DNA from 4 places in the Citrobacter sp. MNAZ 1397 genome. Region 4 is predicted to be linked to each of the others. Evidence: predicted binding sites of a transcription regulator. Region 4 holds the regulator's gene; each other region holds the start of a gene.
The links. Region 4 encodes PurR, which represses purine synthesis genes. Its sites were predicted from a motif close to CANGCAAACGTTTGCNTG; they were not measured.
Positions count from the first base shown of each region.

Region 1: tusA (sulfurtransferase TusA) is a predicted target of PurR. The motif match lies at 1,436-1,453, and genes of this name have one in related genera.
Region 2: L2097_RS23710 (NCS2 family permease) is a predicted target of PurR. The motif match lies at 1,255-1,272, and genes of this name have one in related genera.
Region 3: L2097_RS13900 (nucleoside-specific channel-forming protein Tsx) is a predicted target of PurR. The motif match lies at 1,475-1,492, and genes of this name have one in related genera.

Region 1 covers NZ_JAKIVH010000003.1:309,278-312,386, reverse strand. The annotation lists gene L2097_RS18675 (TRAP transporter substrate-binding protein) at 1-944, opposite strand, end outside; gene tusA (sulfurtransferase TusA) at 1,131-1,376, opposite strand; gene L2097_RS18665 (7-cyano-7-deazaguanine/7-aminomethyl-7-deazaguanine transporter) at 1,682-2,347, shown strand; gene L2097_RS18660 (DcrB family lipoprotein) at 2,421-2,981, shown strand; gene L2097_RS18655 (MFS transporter) at 2,982-3,109, opposite strand, start outside.
Region 2 covers NZ_JAKIVH010000008.1:38,305-41,413, forward strand. The annotation lists gene L2097_RS23700 (esterase) at 1-499, shown strand, start outside; gene yieH (6-phosphogluconate phosphatase) at 539-1,204, opposite strand; gene L2097_RS23710 (NCS2 family permease) at 1,373-2,710, shown strand; gene L2097_RS23715 (NADPH-dependent FMN reductase) at 2,789-3,109, opposite strand, start outside.
Region 3 covers NZ_JAKIVH010000001.1:2,953,258-2,956,366, reverse strand. The annotation lists gene yajD (HNH nuclease YajD) at 1-346, shown strand, start outside; gene L2097_RS13900 (nucleoside-specific channel-forming protein Tsx) at 458-1,336, opposite strand; gene L2097_RS13895 (SadB/YajI family lipoprotein) at 1,633-2,175, opposite strand; gene nrdR (transcriptional regulator NrdR) at 2,329-2,778, shown strand; gene ribD (bifunctional diaminohydroxyphosphoribosylaminopyrimidine deaminase/5-amino-6-(5-phosphoribosylamino)uracil reductase RibD) at 2,781-3,109, shown strand, end outside.
Region 4 covers NZ_JAKIVH010000001.1:1,048,915-1,052,023, forward strand. The annotation lists gene punR (DNA-binding transcriptional activator PunR) at 85-996, shown strand; gene purR (HTH-type transcriptional repressor PurR) at 1,013-2,038, opposite strand; gene cydH (cytochrome bd-I oxidase subunit CydH) at 2,337-2,426, shown strand; gene L2097_RS04830 (MFS transporter) at 2,593-3,109, shown strand, end outside.

The DNA of each region.
Region 1 (3,109 bases), on a different contig from region 4:
TTGTCGCCATACTGGGCGCGCACCGGCTCTGTCGCTTTGATAAACACCGATTTATCAATGTCATGAAATTGCACGCCGCCTGCTTTCATTTTATCCAGTGCCTGCTGGGTATAGGCTTCCCAGAGTTTGCGCTGTTCGAACTGGGCTTCACGCGCCAGGGTAAGGATTTTTTTCTGGTCATCGGCGCTGAGTTTGTCCCATTTCACTTTCGAGTAGAGCAGCATTTCGGGGGTAATAAAGTGGCCGCTGAGGGTATAGTTTTTGGCAACCGGCATATAGTTATGGGCGATAAACGTCGGCGGGTTATTTTCCGCGCCGTCAATCACGCCGGTTTGCATGCCGCTATAGACCTCACTCACCCCCATCGCCACCGAATTAGCGCCCATTTGTTTTAACGTTGCCAGTGCGACGGGACTGCCCTGGACGCGAATTTTCATTCCGTTCAAATCCTCAGGCTTCACCACTGGTTTTTTGGTGATGAGATTACGCGTACCGGAGTCCATCCAGCCCAGAAATACCAGCCGGGATTTGGGGTTGGCCGTCAGCTTATCGCCAATCTGTTTACCGATATCGCCATCGATAACCTTATGCATATGGTCTTCATCACGAAATACGTATGGCAGGGTGAACACTTCAATATCCGGGAGAATGGCGGCGACGGGTGCCATCGAGACGCGAATCATATCGATGGCGCCCATTTGCGCCTGCTCGATCATCTGTTTTTCATCGCCCAGGACGCCGCCAGGAAAAACTTTAATTTCCAGCTTGCCGTCTGTTTGTTGTTTGAGTTTTTCACCCATGTTCTGCACAGCAACAATATTGGGGTAGCCTTCCGGATGCACATCAGCAGCTTTGATCGTCTGCGCATTAACAGCGGATACAGAAAACAGTGACACGGTGGACAGGCACAACGCGGCCAGCAACGGCTTGAAAGTCGTTTTCATCGGGTCTTCTCCAGGGTAGTGAAAGGTAAATGTTAAAACAATGTTTTATTTTTACGCTTAAAACCTAGACTACCGCTGGAAAAGGGAGGGTGAAGCGCCTCACAAAAAGCGCTAAAAAATGAAACAACGGTTTAGAATGGTGGCAAAGATCGCAAACGGCGTAAAAACGCGGCCTGTCAGGGGGAGTTATTGTCCTTTACGCACCAGATAGCGATACGGCAGCGATTGCGTCTCATGGGCCACCAGTTCGTGTTCCATAAAACGGCAGAAACCCGGAATGTCACGGGTGGTCGCCGGATCGTCGGCAATCACCAGCAGGGTTTCACCCGGCTGCATGTTGCGTACGGTTTTGCGCACCATCATCACCGGCTCAGGGCAACGCAGGCCCAGCGCGTCAAGGGTATGATCGGCGGTAGTAAAGAGGTCGCTCATTTTCGTCTCACACGGGAAAAAACGGCATTAGTTTACGCTGCCCATTTTATGACGCAAGCCAGGTTAACGATTGCGTTAAAAATAACCATTGCATCGCCGGAGTGTTGCAGTATCATTCTGCGGCTTTGCACAGTATCAACACGCGTTTTTTGCACAGCCGTTTGATTGAGACCCGCGCACAGGCAACGCCACCTACACGGCTTACGTGAGGATGACGCGCGCTGAACAAGGTCAAAACGGCAGATAAAATAACGCGTTACATATTTATTGGGTTCCCTCACCCCAAACACTAAAAAGGTCACAATATGACGCAGTTTTCACAAACTCAGCGCATGAAAGCGCTGTTCTGGTTATCCCTTTTTCACCTTCTGGTGATCACTTCCAGTAACTACCTGGTGCAGCTACCGGTTAGCATTTTCGGTTTCCATACCACCTGGGGCGCATTCAGTTTCCCGTTTATTTTCCTCGCGACGGATTTGACCGTACGTATTTTTGGCGCGCCACTGGCACGGCGGATTATATTCGCGGTGATGATCCCGGCACTGGTTATCTCCTACGGCATCTCTTCACTGTTTTATATGGGAAGCTGGCAGGGCTTCGAAGCGCTGACCCATTTCAATCTGTTCGTCGCCCGTATCGCCACCGCGAGTTTTATGGCCTACGCGCTGGGGCAGATCCTCGACGTGCATGTCTTTAACCGTCTGCGTCAGAACAAACGCTGGTGGATGGCTCCTGCGGCCTCCACGGTGTTCGGTAATGCCAGCGATACCCTCGCCTTTTTCTTCATCGCCTTCTGGCACAGCCCGGACCCGTTTATGGCCGAGCATTGGATGGAAATCGCGCTGGTGGATTACGCCTTCAAGGTCATTATCAGTATCGCCTTCTTCCTGCCCATGTACGGTGTGTTGTTGAATATGCTGTTGAAAAGGCTGGCAGACAAATCTGAAATCTCAGCGTTACAGGCCAGTTAAGAGTACGCGATGACAGTTGTGGTAAGATGGCCCGCATGAGCCGTTATGGCTGTTTATCGAAAGGAAGAAGTCAATGCGCAATCTGGTTAAATATGTCGGTATTGGCCTGCTGGTAATGGGTCTGGCAGCCTGCGACAACAGCGACAGCAAGAAAACGCCCGCACAGGGGGCTTCCGCAGAAAGCAACGCGACCGGGCAGCCGGTGACGCTGCTCGATGGCAAACTCAGCTTCTCGCTGCCCGCAGACATGACCGATCAAAGCGGCAAACTGGGTACGCAATCTAATAATATGCACGTTTACTCTGACTCAACCGGTCAGAAAGCGGTCATTGTGATTGTGGGCGACGACACCCAGGAAGGGCTGGATACGCTGGCAAAACGCCTGGAAGACCAGCAGCGCAACCGCGACCCGCAGTTGCAGGTGGTGACCAACAAATCTATCGAGCTGAAAGGCCAGAAAATGCAGCAGCTCGACAGCATCATCTCCGCCAAAGGTCAAACGGCCTGGTCTACCGTGGTGCTGGGTAAAGTGGATAACAAACTGCTGACCTTGCAGGTAACGCTGCCGGCGGATAACCAGCAGCAGGCACAGACTGCCGCGGAAAACATTGTTAACACCCTGGTCATCAAGTAATCAGGAAGCGGCCTCCAGTGGAGGCCGTTTTTTTAGCCGCCACGTCAGCAATAACGCCCCCGCCACCAACACCGCCGTCAGCAGATACACCATCGATACCCCCGACCATGCCATTAACAGCCCGGCAA
Region 2 (3,109 bases), on a different contig from region 4:
GCAGGCCATACCGGAAAATTACCCGCCAAAAGATCGTCGCAAAGCATTTTATCCCCTCAATGCGAAAGCGGCCGATCGCGAGTTGATGCATGACATTATACCGATGGTCGATGCACGGTTTAACGTGCGTAAAGATGCAAACGGACGCGCGCTGGCTGGCTTATCGCAGGGCGGTTATCAGGCGCTGGTATCCGGGATGAACCATCTGGATAGCTTTGGCTGGCTGGCAACATTCAGCGGCGTGACCACCACCACCGTTCCGGATGCCGGTGTTACCGCTCAGCTCAATAAACCTCAGGAGATCAATAAGCAACTGCATAACTTCACGGTAGTGGTCGGCGAAAAAGATTCTGTTACCGGGAAAGATATTGCCGGACTGAAAACCGACCTGGAAAAACAGGGTATCAAGTTTGACTATAAAATGTACCCTGGCCTGAACCACGAAATGGATGTCTGGCGTCCGGCTTATGCCGAGTTTGTGCAGAAACTGTTTAAGTGATGCATTACGCCTCTCCTGTTATGGGGGAGGCGTTTACCGTTAGCGCGTAATGTTCCAGCCGCGCGCTTTCCACAATGCCGGGAGTTGCGACAGTTCGGTGAACGTGGTCACCTGCGGATGGTCGATCGGTTTGTTGTGCGGATCGGCACAGAAATAAAAGACTTCCATGCCCGCTGCGATACCCGATTGCGCGCCCGCCACCGAGTCATCAATCAGAATGCAGCGTGTCGTATTCACATTCAGCGCTTTTGCCGCATGGAACATCAGTTCCGGGTCCGGCTTCCAGCGTTGAATATCGTAGCCGCTAAACAGGCGTTCCGGGAAATGGTGCAGAAGGCCTGTTTTGCCAAGAGAGTGTTCCATTTTGCTTACCGGCCCGTTAGAGACCACGCAAACAGGCACGCTGACCGCATCGAGTAACTCCTTCGCCCCCGGAATGATTTCCAGCTCGGAATCAAACAGCCGCGCCACTTCGCTGCGAAAAACCGGCTCCAGCTTGGTCTTATCCAGCGTCACGCCGTGTTCTTCACCTGTCACCTCAATGATCTCGTAGAGTTTCATCCCTTTGAAACGTTTGAACACCTCTTCAAGATCGAGCGTGATGCCAAATTCTTTAAACATATGCACATATGCGCGCGAACAGATGACTTCACTGTCGACCAGGGTGCCGTCACAGTCGAAAAATACTGCTTCTATTTGGGACATGTGATTTCCTGTAACTTGCAAGTTTATCGTTTACTTAAGGCAGATTACCCCACGCAATCGTTGCCGTATAAGCAAATTCAATGAAAAAAAGTGTGTGATAACCGTCAACATTGTCTCATTTTGGTATAGGATAGCGACGAATTTTCCCTCCTTGTTCGGAAATTGATAATGAGCCAACAACACACTACCCAGGCGTCGAGCCAAGGGTTGCTTGAGCGCGTGTTTAAACTGCGTGAACATGGCACGTCGGCACGCACCGAAGTGATCGCCGGTTTCACCACGTTTTTGACGATGGTTTACATCGTTTTTGTTAACCCGCAGATTTTGGGTGTCGCCGGGATGGACACCAGTGCGGTATTCGTCACCACCTGTCTGATTGCCGCGTTCGGCAGTATCCTGATGGGGCTGTTTGCTAACCTGCCGGTTGCGCTGGCACCCGCGATGGGCCTGAACGCTTTCTTCGCGTTTGTGGTTGTTGGTGCGATGGGGTTGTCCTGGCAGATTGGTATGGGCGCGATTTTCTGGGGCGCAGTCGGTCTGCTGTTGCTGACTATCTTTCGCGTGCGTTACTGGATGATTGCTAACATTCCGGTCAGCCTGCGTGTGGGCATCACCAGCGGTATTGGTCTGTTTATCGGCATGATGGGCCTGAAAAACGCCGGTGTGATTGTCCCGAACAAAGATACCCTGGTGGCGATTGGTAACCTGACATCTCATAGTGTTCTGCTGGGTGTTCTGGGCTTCTTCATCATTGCTGTTCTGGCTTCCCGCAATATTCACGCTGCGGTACTGATTTCTATCGTCGTGACCACCCTGCTGGGCTGGATGATGGGTGACGTGCAGTATCACGGGATTATTTCTGCGCCGCCGAGCGTGGCGAGCGTAGTGGGTAACGTTGACCTGGCCGGTTCATTCAACATTGGCCTGGCAGGCGTTATCTTCTCCTTTATGCTGGTTAACCTCTTTGACTCCTCCGGTACCCTGCTCGGTGTAACTGACAAAGCGGGTCTGGTTGATGAGAACGGTAAATTCCCGCGCATGAAGCAGGCGCTGTATGTCGACAGTATCTCTTCCGTGGCAGGTTCGTTCATCGGTACCTCTTCGGTGACCGCCTATATCGAATCCTCTTCCGGCGTCTCTGTTGGTGGCCGCACAGGCCTGACGGCTGTTGTCGTCGGCATCCTGTTCCTGCTGGTTATCTTCCTGTCACCGTTGGCCGGAATGGTTCCTGCTTATGCTGCTGCGGGCGCGCTGATTTATGTTGGTGTCCTGATGACATCCAGCCTTTCTCGCGTGAAGTGGGATGACCTGACCGAAGCCGTCCCGGCATTTATTACCGCCGTAATGATGCCGTTCAGCTTCTCGATTACCGAAGGTATCGCGCTGGGCTTTATCTCTTACTGTGTGATGAAGCTGTTCACCGGTCGCCTGCGTGACCTCAGCCCGTGTGTGGTTGTGGTTGCGGTGCTGTTCGTGCTGAAAATTGTCTTTATCGACGCCAAATAAGCAGTAAGCCCTTTTCGAAGAAAAGGGCTTTCGTGTTTGCGCCCTCTCCGTGGGAGAGGGCATCAGCCCGCACTTTGCTTACGCTTTTACCCGCCTGATGTAATCGCCAAATGCCATCAACTGCCCGGTCAGATGATCGCGTGTACTCTGATCGACCACTTCTCCCGTTTGCTGATCGACTTTGCTCTGAATCACGCCGCCCATAAATTCCGGTTTGTTCATCACCATGGCATCAAGGAAGACCAGAATTTGCCGCAGGTGATACTGGCAACGCGCGCCGCCAATCGCGCCCATTGAGCTGGTCTGGATAAGCACCGGTTTGCCGGACAGCGGCTGTTCAGGAAGACGTGAGAGCCAGTCGATGGCGTTTTTCAGCCCGCCGGGTACGGAATAGTTATA
Region 3 (3,109 bases), 1.9 Mb from region 4:
GGCGATTATCCCGAAAAACTATACGCGGCTGGAAAGCGGCTACCGTGAAAAGGCATTAAAACTGTTCCCGTGGGTGTGCGGTCGCTGCTCGCGTGAATTTGTCTATTCAAATCTGCGAGAACTCACCGTTCACCATATCGATCACGATCATACGAACAACCCGGAAGATGGCAGCAACTGGGAGCTTCTTTGCCTGTTCTGCCACGATCATGAGCATTCAAAATATACCGAAGCGGATCAGTACGGTTCTACGGTTGTTGCGGGCGAGGATGCGCAGAAGGATATTGGCGAGGCGACGTATAATCCCTTTGCCGATCTGAAAGCGATGTTAAATAAGAAAAAGTAAAAGGTCTTACTGCGTAAACGGATCGGAATGGATAAAAAAAAGCACCGATGAGCGTCTCGTTCGGTGCTTTTTCTATTCAGGTCATCCGGGCAGGATGAAGGATAACTTCATTTAGAAATTGTAACCCACAACCAGGTAGCCACCCCAACCGGTAGAGCGGACGTTCTCTTTCATCCAGACCAGGTCGGCATCGTTATTCCACTGACCACCATTGTGCCAGTAACGCGCAACAGCGGAGTAGTGCCAGTGATCGTAGCTCAGAGACAGGATGTGGCTGGACGCGATGGAGTTGTTGGTGCGCTGTTTGATGCCGTTTTCAGCGTATGCGCTCTTATCGCCCAGGTCTGAACCCCAGTCAAAGTTGGTGAAACCGATATAGCTCAGGTTGCCGCCCCACAGGGAGGTGATCGGCACAAAGTATTTCACTTTGAAACGGTAACCGTCCCAGTCGTTCTGGTTTTCTGCACCGTAGTTCTGCCATTGGTATTTCGCGTACACGTTCAGAGACAGGCTCATCGGCAGACCGGTATTGATATCGGTACCCAGACCCATGTACCAGGTGCTCTGGCGGCCGGATGCATTGCGACCCATGTCATAGATGTAGTTGTTCGCGAAATACCACTCTTTGAACGGACCGAAGCTCAGGTCGGTACCGGTCAGTTTATCAATAGAGAAACGCGGTTCGATTTCCATGAACAACGGAGAACCGTGGTTCCAGATACCTTTTGCTTCGGTGTTACCGCCGAAGAAGACCGGGGCATCGGCATAACCATAAAAATCGAACCAGTCTTTTTTCGCAAATGCTTCATATTCCAGGTAGGTATCGTTACGAATTTGCGGTCCGAAGCGGGTGTGATAGCTGCCTACCACGTTAACGCTCTGGTGCCACCAGTCAGACACGTATTCCGGTTTGCTGTTATCCGCTGCATTCACGGAGAAAGAGGTCGAAAAAGCCAGTGCAGCGCCGGCTGCGAGTAATGTTTTCTTCATAATTATGCCACTGATAAGAGATCCCTTACGGGAATGAAAGAATGCACGCATTGCGTTTCTAAATATTTCATGTTTCTGCGGGCTTATTATAAGTATCCTTGCTCACAAAAATATGTGTTGTTTCACATTACTGAAACACACGTAATCGATTGCGTTCACGTTTACGTGCATTCAGCAGCAGGGATTGTACTGATGATCATCATTGTTGCCAATAAATGACACCCACCAGATTTTCATCCGGAGGGTGTGCAGGCGTAACAAAGTGTGAATAAGCGCGACAGTGTCGCCGGGAAAAATTACTGCGGACTGGCGGGTTGAATATCGTGGATACGAACAAAACCTAACTGCTCTGGCGTAATACCATTGAGCTGTAGCGCGACATCCACATCGCTTGGTGCCAGCGTGCTGGCCGGTGCGCTAATTAGCTGGTTTTGCACGTTAACTTCCTGATAGTTCTGAGTAGTGCCCTGAATTTCTCCCCACTCTACTGTGCCGCTGAATGCCGGGAGCGGGTCGTTAGACTCTCCCTGAATACGCAGCGTGGCCCGCGTGCCGTTCGCATTTGGCGTGATGTCTTTCAGGGTCATACGCAACATACCGATCTGACTGTTCAGTCGGGCAGGGGTGTTGGAACCCGGCAGTAGATAGACGCCGTTGCTGGATTTTGCATTCAGCGCGTTTTGCTGGGTGATTTTCACCGTTTCTTTGTTCAGTTTGGTCATTTCCTTGTTCAGGGTACTGACATCCTGATGCAATTGGCGGACCTCGCTTTGCTGCGCACAGGCGCTAAGGGCGAAAACGCTTCCCAGCAACAGGGATCTTAGGTAACGTCTTGTCATTCTGTCTGTTTCCTTGAAGATGAGGATGTTCTTAATGGTAGATCGCAACGGCTGGGTTGCCATCTATCCATTGTCTCAAAATCGGCTCGTCTTTGTTGTCATGCCAGTTCAGGGTAAAATAGATTTCAGTTAACTCACTCGCCAGGACGTCGTATGCATTGCCCATTCTGTTTCGCCGTGGATACCAAAGTAATTGATTCTCGCCTTGTCGGTGAAGGTTCGTCTGTCCGTCGCCGTCGCCAGTGTCTGGTATGCAATGAACGTTTCACCACTTTTGAAGTGGCAGAGCTTGTCATGCCGCGCGTTGTTAAAAGTAATGAGGTTCGAGAACCGTTCAACGAAGATAAGCTACGCAGCGGCATGTTAAAAGCGTTGGAAAAGCGTCCGGTGAGCTCCGATGACGTTGAAATGGCGTTAAATCACATCAAGTCACAATTACGTGCGACCGGCGAGCGTGAAGTCCCCAGCAAAATGATCGGTAATCTGGTCATGGAACAGCTGAAAAAGCTCGATAAAGTTGCTTATATCCGCTTTGCGTCGGTGTATCGCAGCTTCGAGGACATTAAAGAGTTCGGCGAAGAGATCGCCCGTTTACAGGACTGATCATGCAGGACGAAATGTACATGGCCCGCGCGCTAAAACTGGCGCAACGCGGACGTTTTACCACCCATCCGAACCCCAATGTCGGATGCGTGATCGTGAATAACGGCGAAATTGTCGGCGAAGGCTTCCACTATCGTGCGGGTGAGCCGCACGCTGAGGTACATGCATTGCGAATGGCGGGTGAGCGCGCGCGCGGTGCGACCGCGTATGTGACGCTCGAACCGTGCAGCCATCATGGTCGTACACCGCCATGTTGCGAAGCGCTCATTGCCGCAGGCGTTGCCCGCGTCGTGGCGGCCATGCAGGATCCAAATCCGCAGGTTGCGGGGCG
Region 4 (3,109 bases):
AGGGCTCCAGAGTCTAAGGAGTGCAAGTCAGCTTGTGAAACGCTAATATTTGTCCGGTGGTTTCAAAATTTTTGCAGGCAGATTATGTGGTCAGAATATTCCCTTGAAGTGGTTGATGCCGTGGCCCGAAATGGCAGCTTTAGCGGTGCGGCGCAGGAGTTACATCGTGTGCCTTCTGCGGTCAGCTATACCGTACGTCAACTTGAAGAGTGGCTGGCGGTGCCGTTGTTTGAACGACGTCATCGGGATGTCGAATTGACGCCCGCTGGCGTGTGGTTTTTGAAAGAGGGTCGTTCTGTTATCAAAAAAATGCAGATCACCCGTCAACAGTGTCAGCAAATTGCCAACGGCTGGCGGGGGCAGTTATCCATCGCCGTTGATAACATCGTTAAACCGGAACGTACGCGGCAGATGATTGTCGATTTCTATCGCCATTTTAGCGATGTCGAACTGCTGGTTTCCCAGGAGGTGTTTAACGGTGTGTGGGATGCCCTGGCCGATGGACGTGTTGAACTGGCTATCGGCGCAACCCAGGCGATCCCGGTCGGGGGTCGTTATACCTTTCGCGATATGGGCATGTTGAGCTGGAAATGCGTGGTCGCTCGCCATCATCCGCTGGCGGCGATGGCATCGCCGCTCAGTGATGATACGTTACGGAACTGGCCATCTCTGGTACGCGAAGATACCTCCCGTTCGCTGCCTAAACGCATCACCTGGCTTTTGGATAATCAGAAGCGGGTCGTCGCGCCTGACTGGGAATCATCTGCGGCCTGCTTGTCTGCCGGGCTGTGTATCGGGATGGTGCCTGCGCATTTCGCCCGACCGTGGATTGATCGCGGTGAGTGGGTTGCGCTGGCACTCGAAAATCCTTTCCCGGACGCCGCCTGTTGTCTGACCTGGCAGCAGAATGACGCTTCACCGGCGCTGAGCTGGTTACTGGATTATCTGGGCGACAGCGAAACGCTGAACAGGGAATGGCTGCGGGAGCAGGAATGAACTGCTCCCGGCAGGATCAACGGCGATAGTCGCGGAAAGGACCGTCGGCAACCGAGCGGCGTTCAATCAGGCGTGGATGCACTTCAATAGACTGCGACTCTTCACGCTTGTTTACTATGCGGTCCAACAGCATGTTAAACGCGGTTTCACCCAGCGAGTCTTTCGGTTGGTGGATAGTCGTCAGTGAAGGGGTAAAGAAACGTGAATTGCGCACATTATCATAACCGATCACCGAAATATCCTGCGGCACGCGCAGACCCATTTCATCGGCCGCGCACAACGCGCCCATCGCCATAATGTCACCACCGCAGAATACCGCGGTCGGGCGAGAAGACTGGGTCAATATCTGTTGCATTGCACGATAGCCAGACTCCGGCTCAAAATCACCCTGCACAATCCAGCTTTCCGGTACGGTGATGTGGGCCTCTTCCATCGCTTTCATAAAGCCGCTAAGACGACCCGCGCCCGTGTTGCGCTCTAATGGCCCAGGGATAACGCCAATCTCGCGATGGCCCCGTTCAATCAGGTAACGACCAGCCATATAGCCGCCGGCAAAGGCGTTATCGATTACCGTATCGGTAAAATCGGCTTTTGCTTCACCCCAGTCCATTACCACCATAGGAATGTGGCGATACTCTTCCAGCATGCTGAGTAGCGATTCCGGATATTCAGAACACATGACCAGCAGGCCATCGACACGTTTTTGCGCCATCATGGACAGATAGGCGCGCTGTTTTTCCAGGTTGTTCCAGGCATTGCCGAGAATAAGGGTGTAGCCTTTCTGGAAACAATTTTTCTCGACTGCTTCAATGATCTCGGCGAAATAAGCCGCTTCGCTACTGGTCGCCAGCAAGCCAATAGATTTGGTGTGATTAACTTTCAAACTGCGGGCAACCGCGCTGGGAGAGTAGTGTAACTCTTTAATCGCTGCCCAGACCGCGTTACGCGTCTCTTCTGCAACGAAACGCGTCTTGTTAATTACATGTGATACGGTTGTGGTGGAAACGTTTGCTCGCTTCGCTACGTCTTTAATCGTTGCCATCAGATCTTACTCCAGACCATATCGTAAACTCCTGATAATACATAAGGTAAACGTTTGCCTTCCATCACCCTGTACCCATAGAAGGGATTGCAATACGCCGGGAAAAAGACACTGGACGTCAGGAGGGGAGTCAATGGCCGGTACGCTAATAAATTTAGCGTCGAATTTTGTCTGATCTTGGCCAAAAGGGGAAGTGCTAAAACGTGTATCACTCTAAATCCTGCAAGATTTTTACGTTTATTTGTGCAAAAATGCGTTACATCACTTTTTGTGTGGGAATTAATAAGGAGAAAAATTGATGAGCACCGACCTGAAGTTTTCTTTAGTAACTACCGTAATTGTACTTGCTCTGATTGTTGCTGGCGGACTGACTGCCGCACTGCATTGATTTATCCCGGGGGAGAGCCCTCTTTCCCCCGTCTCTCTCCCCGATTGTCATCAAATTGGCAATAGTCTTTTCCCATTTCGCTAACTTCTGTTTTTTGTGATTAATGTCATACTTTTGACTTCTGTGACGGTGTCGCGCGTCGACACGGCAATTCCGGAGTCTATTTATGAAGATCAATTTCCCACTGCTTGCCCTGGCGATTGGCGCTTTCGGCATCGGTACGACCGAATTTTCACCCATGGGGTTACTCCCCGTTATCGCCCAGGGCGTGGATGTCTCGATCCCGGCAGCGGGTATGCTTATTAGCGCCTATGCCATTGGCGTCATGGTTGGCGCACCGTTAATGACGTTGCTGCTTTCACATCGGGGGCGACGTAATGCGCTGGTATTTCTGATGGCGATTTTTACCCTCGGGAACGTACTGTCGGCGCTTTCACCTGATTACACAACATTAATGCTCTCGCGGATCATTACCAGTCTGAACCATGGCGCTTTCTTTGGGCTTGGTTCTGTGGTGGCCGCAAGCGTGGTGGCAAAAGAAAAACAGGCCAGCGCAGTGGCCACTATGTTTATGGGGCTGACTATCGCCAATATCGGCGGTGTGCCTGCAGCAACCTGGCTGGGCGGGGCGATTGGCTGGCGCATGTCGTTCCTTGCCACTGCGGGGCTGGGTATCATAGCTA